3 regions of the Pseudomonas sp. CCC3.1 genome follow, and region 3 is predicted to be linked to each of the others. Evidence: predicted binding sites of a transcription regulator. Region 3 holds the regulator's gene; each other region holds the start of a gene.
What was found. Region 3 encodes sigma-54, which starts transcription at its own class of promoters, with help from an activator protein. Its sites were predicted from a motif close to ANTGGCATNNANNTTGCTNT; they were not measured.
Positions count from the first base shown of each region.

Region 1 (3,111 bases), 2.7 Mb from region 3:
CCCTGGGCCTAGCGCTCGGCTTCCATGTTTAGCAGTTTGCTGGCGACCTTGTTGCTGTCGACTTTATAACTGCCGTCGGCAATGGCTTGTTTCAGCTCGGCGACGCGGTTTTTGTCGACCACCGGTTGATCACGCAACGAATCGCTGACCTTCTGCAACTGTTGGGCCTCTGGGCTCAGGTGCACAGACTCCCCGCTCGGGGCGCTGGCGTCGGGTTGTTCAGGGTTTTTTGTCACAGGGGCCGCTTGCGTGGCACTGCCTGTTTCCTGATTGGCGTTGCTGCGCGTACTGCCGGTTAAGGGCGGCGCACTGTTAAGACGACTGAAGTCGATAACCATAACGAAAAACCTCTGGGTATTTGGACGCTTGCCATGTTTTCGGCCATACCCGAGAAAACTTTAGGCTCGATTAATCATAGCTTCACGCAGTTCGGTACTGATCTGCGTCAAATCACAGTGTAGGAAAGTTGGGATACAGACGCCAACCGCTCTAAAACGCTACCTCTACTTGCCCTGGCGCCGTGATCCGCGCCTTGACCACCCGGTTTGAGTTTAGGTTCTTCACCCGGATCTGCTCACTGAGGCCGCCATCGGACAGCGCTTCGCCGGGCATCTTGACACTTAATGTGCCGCTGCGCGCGCTGATCACCACATGATCACCTTTGCGCACGGTGGCGGCCTGTTCCAGATGCGTGAGGCTCAACACCTGATCGGTCACCACGGGGCGCAGCAGTTTTTGCCCTACCGCCAATTCAATCGCCGTCATATAACCCTGGCTGATCAAGCCGACATCGCGCTCGCGCAAGGTGACGTCGGGGTAATCAATGATTGCCCCGCGCTTGAGCGGGTGGGTGACGGTGACCACATCGCGGAACAACTTGACCTGTGCCGGTACAAAGATGGTCCAGGGCGAGCTACCCTCACAGCGCACGCGAACGGTCACGCGGCCCATGGGCTGAGCGGGACTTTCGAGCGTGGCTGTCAATTCCTTGTCGCAATGCGTCAGACGCACGCGAGGGTCGAGTTGATTGACCTGAATCTCGTAGCGGCCTTCAATCTGACCAGTGGCAAGGTAGTCTTCGACGGTGAACTCAAGAAAGCCCTGGGTCACGCCGATAAGCTGATCAGGTGACGTGAACGTGTCGGCACTTGCAGGCGTGCCTGCACCCAGCGCGCAGGCAGCCGCGAGCAGGCGCAATGCGCGGCAATGCCAAGGCTGGCGAGCTGATCCGTGGCGGGATTTTGTCGTTTTCGGCTTCATGGCGGTTAAATAGCAAAGCCCGTGCCGTTTACCGGGCAGCGTGTCGCAACTTAATGTTTTTAGAAGGAGCTGAGTATGGCTGGGGTGATGGATGCGGTTAACCAGCGCACTCAACTGGTCGGGCAAAACCGCCTGGAACTGTTGCTGTTTCGTCTGGATGGGCCACAGCTTTACGGGATCAACGTGTTTAAGGTCAGGGAGGTGCTGCAATGCCCCAAGCTGACAGTGATGCCCAAATCTCACCCGGTGGTGTGCGGCGTGGCGAGTATTCGCGGTGCAACCATTCCGATTCTCGATCTGGCGATGGCCACCGGGGCGGGCGGGTTGAAAGATCAGAGCAATCCGTTTGTGATCATCACCGAATACAACACCAAGACTCAGGGCTTTCTGGTGCGTTCGGTTGAGCGCATCGTCAACATGAACTGGGAAGAGATTCATCCGCCACCCAAGGGCGCGGGTCGTGACCATTATTTGACAGCTGTGACTCGGCTTGACAATCAACTCGTCGAAATCATCGATGTGGAAAAGGTCCTGGCTGAAGTCTCGCCATCGCCGGAAAACATCTCTCATGGCGTGGTGGATGTCGAAACCCAGGCCAAGGCCCTGTCTTTGCGCGTGCTGACCGTCGACGACTCGTCGGTGGCCCGTAAACAGGTTGCCCGTTGCCTGCAATCGGTCGGGGTCGAAGTGGTGTCGCTTAACGACGGCCGCCAGGCGCTGGATTACTTGCGCAAAATGGCGGACGAGGGCAAAGACCCGGCACAAGAGTTTTTGATGATGATCTCGGACATCGAGATGCCAGAAATGGACGGCTACACCCTGACCGCCGAGATCCGTCACGATCCGCGGATGCAAAATCTGCACATCATTCTGCATACTTCGCTGTCAGGTGTTTTCAATCAGGCGATGGTCAAGAAAGTCGGTGCCGATGACTTTCTGGCCAAATTCCGGCCTGATGACCTGGCATCCCGGGTTGTCGACCGGATCAAAGCAGCAGATCACAGCTAGGGGCGCAGCCCTTGGCGGTCAACACGATTTTAGAGGCACGATCACTTGTCGACGGCTAATTTGGATTTTGAACAGTTCCGGGTCTTCCTGGAAAAAGCCTGTGGCATTTTGCTCGGTGAAAACAAGCAGTACCTCGTCTCCAGCCGTCTTAACAAACTGATGGAGCAGCAAGGGATCAAGTCGTTGGGAGAGCTGATTCAGCGTATCCAGAGCCAGCCGCGCAGCGGGTTGCGTGAGCAAGTCGTCGATGCCATGACCACCAACGAAACGTTGTGGTTTCGTGACACGTATCCCTTTGAAGTGCTGAAAAACAAAGTGTTGCCTGAGCTGATCAAGGCCCATCCGGGGCAGCGCTTGCGCATCTGGTCGGCCGCGTGTTCTTCGGGGCAGGAGCCGTACTCGCTGTCGATGACGATCGACGAGTATGAGCGCAGCAACCTGGGGCACTTGAAGCTGGGGGCGCAAATTGTTGCCACCGACCTGTCGAGCCTGATGCTTAACACGTGCCGATCCGGCGAATACGACAACCTGGCGATTGGTCGTGGTTTGTCGCAGGAGCGCTTGCAACGTTATTTCGAGCCCAAGGCGCCGGGGCGCTGGGTGATCAAGGCGCCGATCAAAAGTCGGGTTGAATTTCGTTCCTTCAATTTGCTGGACAGCTACGCCGGATTTGGCAAATTCGACATCGTGTTCTGCCGCAACGTATTGATCTACTTCTCGGCTGAAGTGAAAAAAGACATCCTGCTGCGCATTCACAGCACTCTGAAGCCGGGCGGCTACCTGTTCTTGGGCGCATCCGAAGCACTCAACGGCTTGCCGGACCATTACCAAATGGTTCAATGC
Region 1 is NZ_CP133778.1:1,457,875-1,460,985, forward strand. Features, by position in the region: gene flgM (flagellar biosynthesis anti-sigma factor FlgM) at 9-338, opposite strand; gene flgA (flagellar basal body P-ring formation chaperone FlgA) at 490-1,191, opposite strand; gene RHM56_RS06535 (chemotaxis protein CheV) at 1,336-2,268, shown strand; gene cheR (protein-glutamate O-methyltransferase CheR) at 2,314-3,111, shown strand, end outside.
Region 1: a site for sigma-54 is predicted at 1,270-1,289, ahead of flgA (flagellar basal body P-ring formation chaperone FlgA). Genes of this name have one in related genera too.

Region 2 (3,111 bases), 790 kb from region 3:
AGGTTCGGCAGCGTCTGGCTGGAAACCTGAGAAATAGCCTCGCCGGTGACCAGCGCATCAATTTCGAGCCGATCTGCAATACGGGACGCCGCGCGCAACATCATACGCTTCAAAATGACGCCCATATGACTGTTATCAACTTTGCCGAGAATTTCACCCAGCACTTCTTCGAACGGAACGCTGACAAACAGCACGCGCTGCGAGCTGCCGTACTTCTTCCATATATAGTGCGCGACTTCCATCACGCCCAGTTCGTGGGCACGCCCGCCGAGGTTGAAGAAGCAAAAGTGGCTCATCAGGCCGCGACGCATGATCTGATAGGCCGCCACTGTCGAGTCGAAACCACCGGACATCAATACCAGGGTCTGCTCAAGCGAGCCCAGCGGGAAACCGCCAATGCTGTCGTGCTGGCTGTGAATCACAAACAACCGTTGGTCGCGAATTTCGAAACGGACTTCAATTTCCGGCTTTTTAAGGTCAATTCCGGCCGCCCCGCATTCACGACGCAGCTTGCTGCCGACGTATTTCTCGATTTCCATCGAGGTAAATGGGTGCTTGCCGCCGCGTTTGCAACGCACTGAAAAGATCTTGCCCGCCAACGCATCGCCGAAGTGCAGTTTGCACTTTTCAACGACGTCGTCGAAGTCGCCCAACGGGTACTCGTCTACTTGCAGGAAATGCGCGATGCCCGGCATGCAGCTCAGGCGCTCAGTCATCTCCTTCAAGGCTTTGGGGTCACTGACACGCGTTTGCAACTCGATGTTGTCCCACACGCCAGTCACTACCACAGCCGGGTCCAGATCACGGAGCACAGCACGGATGTTTTTAGCCAATTGACGGACGAAACGCATCCGAACCGGGCGGCTCTTGATAGTGATCTCGGGGAAGACTTTAACGATTAGTTTCATGAAAACAGCGCGCGAGCAGCCTGCCAAAAAAGGGGGGCGCGGATTATAGCGGAAATTGCTCAAGGTTTAACCAGTTATCGTACAAACGGTTTTCATCGCACTAAAGTGGTGCACAACGCACTCAAATCGCTTCATTTAAGTGCGATAAACGCCATTCATCGGCCGTCTTCGACGCTAACCTGCTTGAGATTGAGGCGTTTAACCCAAATCGGAGCACTGGCATGCAATTTGCTCCCTTGTGATGCAGGTTGCCTTGGCAGAGTATTCGCGCCGGCATCAACCACTTATTAAGGGCTATTCCACTACCAGCCCTAAGCCACCCCGGAGGACACTATGTCGAAGTCGGTTCAACTCATCAAAGATCATGACGTCAAATGGATTGATCTGCGCTTCACTGACACCAAAGGCACTCAGCACCACGTGACCATGCCGGCCCGTGATGCGTTGGACGAAAACTTCTTCACCGACGGCAAAATGTTCGACGGTTCCTCCATTGCTGGCTGGAAAGGCATCGAAGCGTCCGACATGATCCTGCTGCCAGACGACAGCACGGCCGTTCTGGACCCATTCACCGAGCAGCCTACGCTGATCCTGGTGTGCGACATCATCGAACCTTCGACCATGCAAGGCTATGACCGCGACCCACGCGCCATCGCTACCCGTGCCGAGGAATACCTGAAGTCCACCGGTATCGGTGACACCGTTTTCGTGGGTCCAGAGCCAGAATTCTTCATCTTCGACGAAGTGAAGTTCAAGTCCGACATCTCCGGCTCGATGTTCAAAATCTACTCCGAGCAAGGCTCGTGGATGTCCGACCAGGACGTGGAAGGCGGCAACAAAGGCCACCGTCCAGGTATCAAAGGCGGCTACTTCCCGGTTCCTCCGTTCGACCATGACCACGAAATCCGTACCTCCATGTGCAACGCCATGGAAGAAATGGGCCTGGTTATCGAAGTTCACCACCACGAAGTGGCAACTGCTGGCCAGAACGAAATCGGCGTGCAGTTCAACACCCTGGTGAAAAAGGCTGACGAAGTTCAGACCCTGAAGTACTGCGTACACAACGTGGCAGACGCCTACGGCCGTACCGCTACTTTCATGCCTAAACCGCTGTACGGCGATAACGGCTCGGGTATGCACGTTCACATGTCCATCTCCAAAGATGGCAAGAACACCTTCGCTGGCGAAGGCTATGCCGGCCTGTCCGACACCGCTCTGTACTTCATCGGCGGCATCATCAAGCACGGTAAGGCCCTGAACGGCTTCACCAACCCGGCTACCAACTCTTACAAGCGTCTGGTACCAGGCTTCGAAGCACCGGTAATGCTGGCCTACTCGGCGCGCAACCGTTCCGCCTCGATCCGTATTCCTTACGTATCCAGCCCTAAGGCTCGCCGTATCGAAGCACGCTTCCCGGACCCAGCAGCTAACCCATACCTGTGCTTCGCTGCACTGATGATGGCTGGCCTGGACGGCATCCAGAACAAGATCCACCCTGGCGATGCTGCTGACAAAAACCTGTACGACCTGCCGCCTGAAGAGGCGAAAGAGATCCCACAAGTTTGCGGCAGCCTGAAAGAAGCCCTGGAAGAGCTGGACAAAGGTCGTGCGTTCCTGACCAAAGGCGGCGTTTTCAGCGACGACTTCATCGACGCTTACATCGCCCTGAAAAGCGAAGAAGAAATCAAAGTACGTACCTTCGTGCACCCACTGGAATACGAGCTGTACTACAGCTGCTAATCCAGTTTCACCCGTGAAAGCGGCGTGATTAGAAAGGCCTCCTACGGGAGGCTTTTTTTATGCGTAATGTCTTACATTCCGCGGCGTAACACCCGATTAAAACTTCACCGGCGCCTGACAGCCATCCCAAAGCGCGATCTGTAACGTGAGGCAACTCATCAAACGGATGCTGCCATGACGCTCGCCAACCCACTCAAAGCTCTGCTGTTGTCGCTGGCCTGCCTGACCCTGTTCGGCTGCACCAGCACCCCTCCAAGCGTCAAAGTCGAACAATTGCTCAAAACCACCCATTCATGGGATGGTGCACCTTACGGCCCGTACCCGGCTGGCCAACCCGAAATTACCGTTCTCAAAATCATCATCCCGGCCAACACTGCACTCAATTGGCACACACACCCCATGCCTAATGTGGCCTATGTGCTGTCTGGCGAGCTGCTCGTTGAAACCCGTGACGGCAAGCACA
Region 2 is NZ_CP133778.1:4,977,040-4,980,150, forward strand. Features, by position in the region: gene thiI (tRNA uracil 4-sulfurtransferase ThiI) at 1-908, opposite strand, end outside; gene glnA (glutamate--ammonia ligase) at 1,242-2,648, shown strand; gene RHM56_RS21695 (cupin domain-containing protein) at 2,823-3,111, shown strand, end outside.
Region 2: a site for sigma-54 is predicted at 1,124-1,143, ahead of glnA (glutamate--ammonia ligase). Genes of this name have one in related genera too.

Region 3 (3,111 bases):
CCACAAGAAGCCTCGATTTTTCGCAAGCTGTCAGTGGCCGATAACATCATGGCGATTCTCGAAACACGCCAGGAACTCGACAAGGCCGGTCGTCGCAAAGAACTGGAAAGCCTGCTGCAGGAATTTCATATCAACCACATCCGTGACAACCTCGGCATGAGCTTGTCCGGTGGTGAGCGCCGCCGGGTAGAAATTGCCCGCGCACTGGCGACCAACCCCAAGTTCATCCTGCTCGATGAGCCGTTTGCAGGTGTTGACCCGATCTCCGTGGGCGACATCAAGCAAATTATTCACCACCTCAAAGCCAAGGGCATTGGCGTGTTGATCACCGATCACAACGTCCGTGAAACCCTCGATATTTGCGAAACGGCTTATATCGTCAACGACGGCCAACTGATCGCTGAAGGCGATGCTGAAGCGATTCTTGCCAACGATTTGGTGCGCGAAGTGTACCTGGGTCACGAGTTCCGCCTCTAAACCCACGCGGGGGCGGGCCCTGAAGCATTGAGCAATCGCATGCATTGCCATGTCTTTCAGGGACCGCTCTCACGCCGTTATCGGCCTTAGCACAAACTTATTAAAAATGCCCCCTAGGCAAACGCACCGGTTACAGGCATATAATTTGCTTATGTTTGGCGCTCACGCGCCCTTGTAGTGGATGGCGCCATGTGCGCCGGCGAATAAGGTGTTAAGCCCCTGCCATGAAACCATCGCTAGTCCTGAGAATGGGCCAGCAGCTGACAATGACACCTCAGCTGCAACAAGCCATCCGTCTGCTCCAATTGTCGACCCTGGACCTGCAACAGGAAATCCAGGAGGCCCTGGAATCCAATCCGATGCTCGAACGCCAGGAAGATGGCGACGACTTCGATAATGCCGATCCCATGGCCGACAACATTGAGCAAAAACCCAGCAACGACACTCCGGAACCCTCTTACCAAGAATCCGCGCCGACCGTGGATAACCTGGAAGAAGGCGAGTGGAACGAGCGCATCCCTAACGAGCTACCTGTAGACACTGCCTGGGAAGACATCTACCAGACCAGCGCCAGCAGCCTGCCAAGCAACGATGACGACGAGTGGGACTTCACGACCCGCACCTCTGCTGGTGAAAGCCTGCAAAGCCATCTGCTGTGGCAATTGAACCTTGCGCCGATGTCTGACACCGATCGACTGATCGGCGTAACACTCATCGACTGCATCAACAATCAGGGCTACCTCGACGAAACCCTCGAAGAGATCCTCGAAGCCTTTGATCCAGAACTGGACATCGAACTCGACGAGATCGAAGCCGTTCTGCACCGCATTCAGCAATTCGAACCGGCCGGTATTGGTGCGCGTAATCTGGGCGAGTGCCTGCTGCTGCAATTGCGCCAACTGCCCGCGAAAACACCTTGGCTGAACGAAGCCAAACGCTTGGTGACCGATTACATCGACCTGCTGGGCGCCCGCGACTACAGCCAGTTGATGCGCCGCATGAAGCTCAAGGAAGACGAGCTGCGCCAGGTCATCGAGCTGGTACAAAGCCTGAACCCGCGCCCTGGCTCACAAATCGAGTCGAGCGAAGCCGAGTACGTCGTTCCTGACGTCATCGTGCGCAAGGACAACGAGCGCTGGCTGGTGGAGTTGAACCAGGAGTCCGTGCCGCGCCTGCGGGTCAACCCGCAATACGCAGGTTTCGTGCGCCGCGCTGACACCAGCGCCGACAACACGTTCATGCGCAACCAGTTGCAAGAAGCACGCTGGTTCATCAAAAGCCTGCAGAGCCGCAATGAAACACTGATGAAAGTGGCGACCCAAATCGTCGAGCATCAGCGTGGTTTTCTGGAATATGGCGACGAGGCCATGAAGCCGCTGGTGCTGCATGACATCGCAGAAGCAGTCGGCATGCACGAATCGACCATTTCACGGGTCACCACCCAAAAATTCATGCATACCCCGCGCGGTATTTATGAATTGAAGTACTTTTTTTCGAGCCACGTCAGCACCTCTGAAGGCGGTGAATGCTCGTCCACAGCGATCCGCGCCATCATCAAAAAACTGGTCGCAGCTGAAAATCAGAAAAAGCCGTTGAGTGACAGCAAGATCGCTGGTTTACTGGAGGCACAAGGTATTCAGGTGGCCCGTCGCACCGTCGCCAAGTACCGCGAATCCCTCGGGATCGCGCCTTCGAGCGAGCGCAAGCGTTTGATGTAAGCCACGGGCCACAGCGTTTCAGTGGCAGGCTGCTCAGCCTGTCACTTTATGCAATGGCAACAGAAGGAGAAACTGTATGCAAGTCAACATCAGTGGACAACATCTGGACGTCACCCAAGCGCTGCGCGACTCGATCAATGACAAATTCGCACGACTGGAGCGCCACTTCGACAAAATCACCAACGTGCAGGTGATTCTTACTGTTGAAAAACTTCAACATAAAATCGAGGCTACTCTCAATATCCACGGTGGAGAGGTTGTCGGTAATGCTGTTCATGAAAACATGTATACAGCCATCGATAACCTCTACGACAAGCTTGATCGCCAACTGAAAAAGCATAAGGAAAAGACCCAAAGCCTGCTTCAGGGCGCAACGGGTCGTTAATACTCCCTACCCATGATTCAACTTGAAAATATCCTGACCCCCGGCCGTTCCCTGGTGAACGCGCCGGGCGGCAGTAAAAAGAAAGCGCTCGAGCAAATTGCCAACCTGATCAGCCGCGGAGTGCCTGATCTGGAACAGCAAGATGTTTTTGAAGCGTTGATCGCCCGTGAAAAACTGGGTTCCACCGGTTTTGGTAACGGCATCGCCATCCCCCATTGCCGCCTCAAGGGCTGCAAGTCGCCTGTTAGCGCCTTGCTGCACCTGGATGCTCCCATAGATTTCGACGCCATCGATGGCGCGCCGGTCGACCTGCTCTTCGTTTTGCTGGTGCCAGAAGCGGCAACCGACGCACACCTGGAACTGCTCCGGCAGATTGCCAGCATGCTCGATCGTAAAGAAGTGCGCGACAGACTGCGCGAAGCACCTAGCAACGAATTGTTGTATCAGGTTGTTCTGGACGTACAGAACGGTCATTAATCATGCGCTTAGTCATTGTCAGCGGACGCTCCGGCTCCGGTAAAAGCACCGCCC
Region 3 is NZ_CP133778.1:4,184,557-4,187,667, forward strand. Features, by position in the region: gene lptB (LPS export ABC transporter ATP-binding protein) at 1-477, shown strand, start outside; gene RHM56_RS18440 (RNA polymerase factor sigma-54) at 702-2,195, shown strand; gene hpf (ribosome hibernation-promoting factor, HPF/YfiA family) at 2,272-2,580, shown strand; gene ptsN (PTS IIA-like nitrogen regulatory protein PtsN) at 2,593-3,057, shown strand; gene rapZ (RNase adapter RapZ) at 3,060-3,111, shown strand, end outside.